One region of the Streptomyces sp. NBC_01451 genome, then DNA from elsewhere that is predicted to be linked to it. Evidence: riboswitches for the same ligand, from Rfam matches in the RefSeq annotation. Region 1 holds a riboswitch; the other holds the start of a gene.
What was found. Region 1 has a riboswitch for cobalamin ahead of OG595_RS12330 (ribonucleoside-diphosphate reductase subunit alpha). Riboswitches for the same ligand answer to the same signal wherever they lie in the genome.
Positions count from the first base shown of each region.

Region 1 (4,185 bases):
CGCAGGTAGTACGTCGTCTTCAGGCCCGACTTCCAGGCGTACGCGTACATCGAGGAGAGCTTGCCGATGGTCGGCGTCTCCAGGAACAGGTTCAGGGACTGCGCCTGGTCCAGGAACGGGGTCCGGGCCGCCGCCATGTCGATGAGCCCGCGCTGCGGGAGCTCCCACGCCGTGCGGTACAGGGCCCGTACGTCGGCCGGGATCCACGCGAAGTCCTGCACCGAGCCGTTCGACTCGCGCAGCGCCTCCCGGGTGCGGGCGTCCCACACACCGAGGTCCTTGAGCTCCTTCACCAGGTACGAGTTGACCTGGAGGAACTCGCCGGACAGCGTCTCGCGCTTGAACAGGTTGGAGACCTGCGGCTCGATGCACTCGTACACCCCGGCGATCGAGGCGATGGTGGCGGTGGGCGCGATCGCCAGGAGCAGGGAGTTGCGCATCCCGGTCGAGGCGATACGTTCCCGCAGCGCCGACCAGCGCTCGGGCCAGGCCAGCTCGACGTCGTAGTGGTCGGGGTGCAGCACACCGCGGGCCGTACGGGTCCTCTCCCAGGCCGGGAGCGGGCCGTTGCGCTCGGCGAGGTCGGCGGATGCCTCGTACGCGGCGAGCATGATCCGCTCGGCGATGCGCGTGGAGAGGGCCTTCGCCTCGGGCGAGTCGAAGGGGACGCGCAGCTTGAAGAAGACGTCCTGGAGGCCCATCGCGCCCAGGCCGACCGGGCGCCAGCGGGAGTTGGAGCGGCCCGCCTGCTCGGTCGGGTAGAAGTTGATGTCGACGACCCGGTCGAGGAAGGTGACGGCGGTACGGACCGTCTCGTCCAGCCGCTCCCAGTCGATGTCACCGGCCGCCGTGTCGACGAACGCGCCGAGGTTGACCGAGCCCAGATTGCAGACCGCGGTCTCCCCGTCGTCCGTGACCTCCAGGATCTCGGTGCACAGGTTCGAGGAGTGGACGACACTGCCCGGCTCGGCCGTCTGGTTGGCGGTGCGGTTGGCCGCGTCCTTGAAGGTCATCCAGCCGTTGCCGGTCTGCGCGAGGGTGCGCATCATCCGGCCGTACAGATCGCGGGCCGGGATGGTCTTCCGGGCGAGCCCGTCCTCCTCGGCCCTGCGGTAGGCGGCGTCGAACTCGGCGCCCCACAGGTCGATCAGTTCGGGCACGTCGGAGGGGGAGAAGAGCGACCAGAGCGCGTCCGCGTCCACCCGGCGCATGAACTCGTCCGGGATCCAGTGCGCGAGGTTCAGGTTGTGCGTACGGCGGGCGTCCTCACCCGTGTTGTCGCGCAGCTCCAGGAACTCCTCGATGTCGGAGTGCCAGGTCTCCAGGTACACCGCGGCGGCACCCTTGCGCCGGCCGCCCTGGTTCACGGCGGCGACGGAGGCGTCCAGCGTCTTCAGGAACGGCACGATGCCGTTGGAGTGCCCGTTGGTGCCGCGGATCAGCGAACCGCGGCTGCGGATACGGGAGTACGACAGGCCGATGCCGCCGGCGTGCTTGGAGAGGCGGGCGACCTGGTGGTAGCGGTCGTAGATGGAGTCCAGCTCGTCCAGCGGGGAGTCGAGGAGGTAGCAGGACGACATCTGGGGGTGCCGGGTACCGGAGTTGAAGAGGGTGGGGGAGGAGGGGAGGTAGTCGAGGCGGCTCATCAGCCGGTAGAGCGCCGCGACTTCGTCCAGCCCTCGAACGCCCGTTTTTGCGTCAAGCGCAGTGTCCTCGGCAAGCCCGCTCGCGACGCGCAGCATGAAGTGCTGGGGCGTCTCGACGACCCGGCGCGTGATCGGGTGGCGCAGGAGGTAGCGGCTGTGCAGGGTGCGCAGGCCGAAGTAACCGAAACGGTCGTCGCCCTCGACGTCGATCAGGGCGTTCAGCCGGTCCGTGTGCACCCGTACGAACTCGGCGGTGCGGTCGGCGATCAGGCCCTCCCGGTGGCCGGCCGCGACCGACTCGGAGAAGGACGTGACACCCTGCGAGGCGGCTTCCGCGGCGATGGTGACGGTCAGCAGCCGGGCGGCCAGCCGGGAGTAGACGGGGTCCTCGGAGATGAGACCGGCCGCCGCCTCGGTGGCCAGCTCGCGCAGCTCCGACTCGTCGGCCCGCGCGGACCGGCCGCGCAGCGCGACGGCGGCGACCCGGCCGGGGTCGGCGTCGGGAAGGTCGGCGGTCAGCTCGGTCAGGATCCGCAGCAGCGCGGTACCCGGACCGTCCGTCTCCACTGGGGCCAGTGGGGCCACTGCGGTCGCTGAAGCCGGTTCGGCTGGCGCGATGGTCACGTGGGGGCTCTCCCTCGCTCGGCACGGGGCCTTGCGGAGGGCAGCGGGGCACACGGACGCCTTACGGGTACGCGCGCGTCCACCGGCCCACTCCACGAGGCCCGGACGTCAGGCACCCGGACCGGTCGGCCGGGCGCACTGTCGACAGGTCCTCGGACTGGACACGCGCACGAACATGCACGAGTACACCGTTGCGGGACAGTTCCGGATTCGCACCGGATTCCCCTGCGGCGACAGCGAGCATGAGCATACATCTTGTGCCGGGCCCTGGAAGCACCCCCACATGTTGTGTCGTATCGCCGAGTTGAGGGGATTGGAGGAGTACGACAAGGGGCCGCCGGACTTCTCCGGCGGCCCGATGGCGCCCCTTAAGGGGCGCGGGGAACTGCGCGACAAGCCCCCACGGGCCCGCAGTGGACGAACCACGGACCCTGCGGAGCTCAGTGCGCGGAACCCGCCGTCGCCGACGGCAGTTCCACCGCCACGCCCGGATCCCCCGCGTCCGCCGTGTAGTCCGCCGGCTTCGTCTCGTCCACGCCGTCCGGGGCCTTCAGCGCCTTCAGCACGAAGGTGAGGACCACCGTGACGGCGACGTTCAGGACGAACGCCGTCAGACCGATGTAGCCGATCTCGCCGATCCCCGGGATCTCCTTCGAGCTGCCGCCGAAGTGCTTCTGCGTCGGGGACGCGACCCCGTACGCAGCCAGCGTGCCGTACAGCATGCCGACCGCCCAGCCGGCCAGCAGGGCCCAGCGGTGGAACCAGCGGGTGAACAGGCCGCCGACGAGGGACGGGAAGGTCTGGAGGATCCAGATGCCGCCCAGGAGCTGGAAGTTGATGGCGACGGTCTTGTCCATGGTCAGGACGAAGATCAGCGCGCCCACCTTCACCAGGAGCGAGACCAGTTTGGAGACCTTGGTCTCCTGCTCGGGTGTCGCGTCGGGCTTGAGGAAGTCCTTGTAGATGTTGCGGGTGAAGAGGTTGGCCGCCGCGATGGACATGATGGCCGCCGGGACGAGGGCCCCGATGCCGATCGCCGCGAAGGCCACCCCCGCGAACCAGGACGGGAACATGTCCTCGAAGAGCTGCGGGATCGCCAGCTGGGGGTTGGTGACCTTGACCCCGGCCGCGATCGCCATGAAGCCCAGCAGCGCGAGCAGCCCGAGCATCAGGGAGTACAGCGGCAGGATCGTGGTGTTGCGGCGGATCACCTCACGGCTCCGGGAGGACAGCGTCGCCGTGATCGAGTGCGGGTACATGAACAGCGCGAGCGCGGAACCCAGCGCCAGCGTGGCGTAGGTCCACTGTCCGGCCTCGGCCGGGATCAGGGCGCCCGCCTTGGCGGCGGTGTACTTCTCGCTCGCCGCGCCGAAGACCTCGTCGAACCCGCCCAGTTTGATCGGGATGTAGATGATCGCCACCGCGATGACGACGTAGATCAGCGTGTCCTTCACGAACGCGATCAGGGCGGGGGCCCGCAGACCGGAGGAGTACGTGTAGGCCGCCAGCACGCCGAACGCGATCAGCAGCGGGAGGTCCTTCACGAACCAGTTCGTGTTCTCGCCGCCGCCGACGCCCATCACGTCGAGGACCGCCTGGATGCCGACCAGTTGGAGCGCGATGTACGGCATGGTCGCGAGGATGCCGGTGACCGCCACCGCCAGCGACAGGCCCTTCGAGCCGAAGCGGCCGCGTACGAAGTCCGAGGTCGTCACGTATCCGTGCTTGTGGGAGACCGACCACAGGCGGGGCAGGAACGTGAAGATCAGGGGGTACACCAGGATCGTGTACGGCACCGCGAAGAAGCCGGCCGCGCCCGCCGCGTAGATCGCCGCCGGTACGGCCACGAAGGTGTACGCCGTGTAGAGGTCGCCGCCGAGCAGGAACCAGGTGACCCAGGTGCCGAACGACCGGC
Region 1 covers NZ_CP109479.1:2,915,114-2,919,298, reverse strand. The annotation lists gene OG595_RS12330 (ribonucleoside-diphosphate reductase subunit alpha) at 1-2,270, opposite strand, end outside; cobalamin riboswitch at 2,397-2,520, opposite strand; gene mctP (monocarboxylate uptake permease MctP) at 2,711-4,185, opposite strand, start outside.

Region 2 (4,185 bases), 6.2 Mb from region 1:
ATCTGGGCGAGGCGGCGGCGGACCCACGGGAGGTCGACGACGCGGCGGCCGTCGGCGAGTTTCGTCTCCATCGCCCAGCGCTGTACGTCGTGCAGGGAGCGGATGGCCATCGTGCCGTGGGCGGCGAGGGTGACGCGCTCGTGGTTGAGCTGGTTGGTGATCAGCCGCCAGCCCTGGTTCTCCTCGCCGACGCGGTGGGCGACGGGGACGCGGACGTTCTCGTAGTAGCTGGCGGTGGTGTCGTGCGAGGCGAGGGTGCGGATGAGGGTGCAGGAGTAGCCGGGGTCGGTGGTCGGCATGAGGAGCATGGTGATGCCCTTGTGCGGCGGGGCGTCCGGGTCCGTACGCACGGCCAGCCACACCCAGTCAGCGGTGTCCCCGTTGGTCGTCCAGATCTTCTGGCCGTTGACGACGTAGTCGTCGCCGTCCCGCACGGCGCGCGTCTTCAGGGCGGCCAGGTCGGTGCCCGCCTCCGGCTCGCTGTAGCCGATCGCGAAGTCGATCTCGCCGGCGAGGATCTTCGGCAGGAAGTAGGCCTTCTGCTCCTCGCTGCCGTACCGCATGATCGTCGGGCCGACGGTGTTGAGTGCCATCAGCGGCAGCGGTACGCCAGCCTGGGCGGCCTCGTCGAAGAAGATGAACTGTTCCATCGGGGACAGCCCTCGCCCCCCGTACTCCTGCGGCCAGCCGACGCCGAGCCAGCCGTCGCCGCCGAGACGGCGGATGGTCTCGCGGTAGAAGCGCTTCTGGGCCACGTGGTCGCTGAAGCGCGAGTAGGCCCGGTCCGGCACCAACTCGGCGAAGTAGGCGCGCAGTTCGGTGCGCAGCTGCTGCTGCTCGGGCGTGTATTCGAGATGCACGGCGCCTCCTGCTGGCTCCCCAAGGCCGGACCTGTCGGCGCACACGGTAGAACGTGTTCCAGAAATTGGGAATGGCGGTGCGGGTACCGGTGCACACATGCCGGAGGGGGTCCCGGACATCCGGGACCCCCTCGGGGCAGTGCCGCGATCCGGTCAGTGCGCCACGGGAGTCGCCTGTGGCTCGGCACCGCTCGCGCCGACGGCCGCTGCCGTCCTCGGAACGAGCAGTCGTTCCGCCAGCAGTCCGAAGACCAGGCCGAACGCGGTCCACATCGTCGCCTGGATGGCGAGCGTGGCCACCCGGTACTTCCACAGCAGGCTCGCGGAGAAGCCCGCCGGGACCTCGTTGGTGAACGACGGCAGGAAGGCGTACGCCAGTCCGACGACCACGACGAAGAAGGCGACCGCGGCGAGGGTCGCGTTCCAGTTGCCCAGGCGCGGCGCGAGGCGCTTGCCCAGGATCACCGCGCCGACGGCCAACAGCACGCTCAGCGCGACCATCAGGAAGAACAGCGCGGTGCGCTGGTTGAGAGTGTCGGGGTCGCCGACGGCGGGCGGGTTGGCCGGGTACTTGAGGAACGGCACGACGTACACGGCGAGCAGTCCGGCCCCGGCGAGGAGCAGCGCGGTCGCGCGCGGTCCGAAGCGGCCGATCCGGCCGAGCGCGAAGCAGTACGCGAGGGCCGCGATACCGCCGAACGCGACGCCGTAGACGAGGACGCCGGTCCCCAGACCCACGGTGGACTGCAACGCACGGGAGACGAGCGCCTGTTCGGCATGCCCGTGGGCCTCGTGCATCTCCTCGAACGCGATCGCGTCGTCGACGAGCGGCTCGGCGAAGAGGTACGCGACGACCCAGACGAGCACACCCGCGACAAGGCCCGCGAGCATGCCGCGGACCAGGAGGTTTCTGACAGTGGTGGAGTTCATGAGCTCGTACGTTTCCCCGTCGTCGTCAGTGGCAGGGGAAGCCGAGCAGGTGACGGGCGTCGTGCACCCACTCGTGCACGCCCTCGCCGGAGACCAGCGAGGTGGCGCCCTGTTCGGCGCCGACGAAGTAGAGCAGCACCAGCATCAGCACGCCGAAGAAGACCGCCCAGGGGGCGATCGCACCGATCGGCAGCTTCTCGGGTACGGCGGTGGGAACGGCGGTCGGCTGGACTGCGGACTGTGCCATGACAGGACCTCCTGGGGGAACTCGCGTCCCGTATCGGTGGTGCAGAGGACGACAGTCACGGGTCTGACTTGCCCCCGGACCGCACCGGGCGGGTGCGTACGGGGCTTACAGTGGCGCGACCGTGCCGGATTCCCACCGGCTTCCGTCGAACCGTCGTCAATATCGACGAGAAGGTACCGCGAAGCGGGGGCGCGGCCAAGGGCGCACAGGACGGCGTACAGCGCGCCGGTGCGCCGTACGCTGCCTCAAGTGCCGTACATGACAACGACATTGGGGCGGAATGAACGCGGGAGTGACCGGATGACGAGCCGAGTGATGTTGATCTCACCGGCGATCAGCGCGGCGCTGCGGGAGGCCCGTTTCGACGACGGCTGTCCCCTGGACGCGTCGGGTCTGCGGCTCGCCCGGGCGGCGGCGGGGACGCTCCCGCCGGTCTCCAGGGTGTGGGTCTCCCCCACCGCACGCTGCCGTGAGACGGCTCGGGCGCTGGGCCTCGACGCCGCTGCGGTGCCGGGCCCGGGCGGTCTGGACGTGGGCCGCTGGCGCGGCGCGACCCTGGCCGAGGTGGCGGAGAAGGAACCGGAGGCGCTGGCCCAGTGGCTGGCGGACCCTCGGTCGGCCCCGCACGGCGGTGAGCCGGTCCGCGCTCTCTGCGACCGCGTCGCGCGCTGGCTGGACGAAACGGCGGCGCAGGCCACGGGCCGGACCGTCGCGGTCGTCGAGCCGGAGGTGGTACGCGCGGCGACGGTACGGGTGCTGGGGGCGCCCGGGTCGGCGTTCTGGCGGATCGACGTTCCGCCGTTGACGGCAACGGAGTTGACCGGCCGGGCGGGACGCTGGAACGTGCGGGTGGGCGGGCAGCTCGGGGCGTCGCACGAGGAGTCGGGCGGGACGCCGCACCAGGGGCAGGGAGCGGCGCGGGCGTGAACCCGCGGGTTCACGAAACGCCGTGTCTCACCCGCCGACGCGCCCCGAGTCCGGCACCTGAAGCGTCCACGCGAAGTCCGTGCACGCCTGTGCGCACTCCCGGCACGCCTTCGCCGCGTCCTCGCCACCGGGGTGTTCGTCGAAGGCCTGGGCGGTTTCCAGGCAGACCGTGCTGCACCACTCCAGTTGGACCCGGAGAGCGGCCTCGTCCAGGTCCACCTGCTCGGCGAGCAGTCGGCATGTCGCGTCGCACACCTCCGCGCACAGAATGCCCTTGCGGCGCGCGAGTGCCTCGACGGCGGGCCCGTCCGGGTCCGCGAGACTCGCGCGCAGCGCACACGCCCGCGCGCACTCGGTGCACGCCTGGGCACAGACGAAACGGTCCTCCAGGAACCGGAAGAGTTCCTGTTGCGTAGTTGTAGGGGTCACGCCGATCGAGTTGCCGAAGCGCGACCCGCCAAACCTTTGATTCAGCTGTCGTAGTCGACCGTCAGCGTCTCCGACACCGGGAACGACTGGCAGGTCAGGACGTAGCCCGCGTCGACCTCCGCTGGTTCGAGGGCGTAGTTGCGGCGCATGTCCACCGCACCCGAGGTGACCAGCGCCCGGCAGGTGCCGCAGACGCCGCCCTTGCAGGCGAACGGCAGGTCCGGCCGGGTGTGCGCCGCCCCGTCCAGGACGGTCGCGTCCCGGGACAGCGCGGTGGTGGTGGAGCGGCCGTCGAGGGTGATCGTGACCCGGCTCACCGGGCCCTCGGCCACCGCGTCCGTGTGCCGGACCTGGCGGACCGGCTGGTCGTCTGCGTAGAAGAGTTCCTGGTGTACCCGGTCCGCGGGCACGCCCAGCTCCGCCAGCAGCCGCTGGGCGTCACGGACCATGCCGTGCGGTCCGCACAGCCACCAGTGGTCGGTGCCCGGCACGTCGACGAGGCCCGCGAGGAGTGCGGCGAGCCGTTCGGCGTCCAGCCGCCCCGACAGCAGCTCGGCCTCGCGCGGCTCCCGCGACAGTACGTGCCCCAGCTGGAAGCGCGTACGGTACATGTCCTTCAGGTCCGCCAGCTCGTCGGCGAACATCACGGTGTCCGTACGCCGGTTGCCGTACAGGAGGGTGACCTGTGAGCGGTCGTCGGCGGCGAGGACCGACTCGGCGATCGACATCATCGGGGTGATGCCGGAACCCGCGGCGATCAGCACGTGGCGGCCGGACACTGTCAGGTCGGGA
Region 2 covers NZ_CP109479.1:9,089,203-9,093,387, reverse strand. The annotation lists gene OG595_RS40095 (acyl-CoA dehydrogenase family protein) at 1-860, opposite strand, end outside; gene OG595_RS40090 (CbtA family protein) at 1,014-1,790, opposite strand; gene OG595_RS40085 (CbtB domain-containing protein) at 1,816-2,037, opposite strand; cobalamin riboswitch at 2,075-2,206, opposite strand; gene OG595_RS40080 (histidine phosphatase family protein) at 2,338-2,964, shown strand; gene OG595_RS40075 (ferredoxin) at 2,992-3,393, opposite strand; gene paaE (1,2-phenylacetyl-CoA epoxidase subunit PaaE) at 3,435-4,185, opposite strand, start outside.
Region 2: it holds a riboswitch for cobalamin, as region 1 does, so the genes downstream of both, OG595_RS40085 (CbtB domain-containing protein) here and OG595_RS12330 (ribonucleoside-diphosphate reductase subunit alpha) in region 1, are expected to answer to the same signal.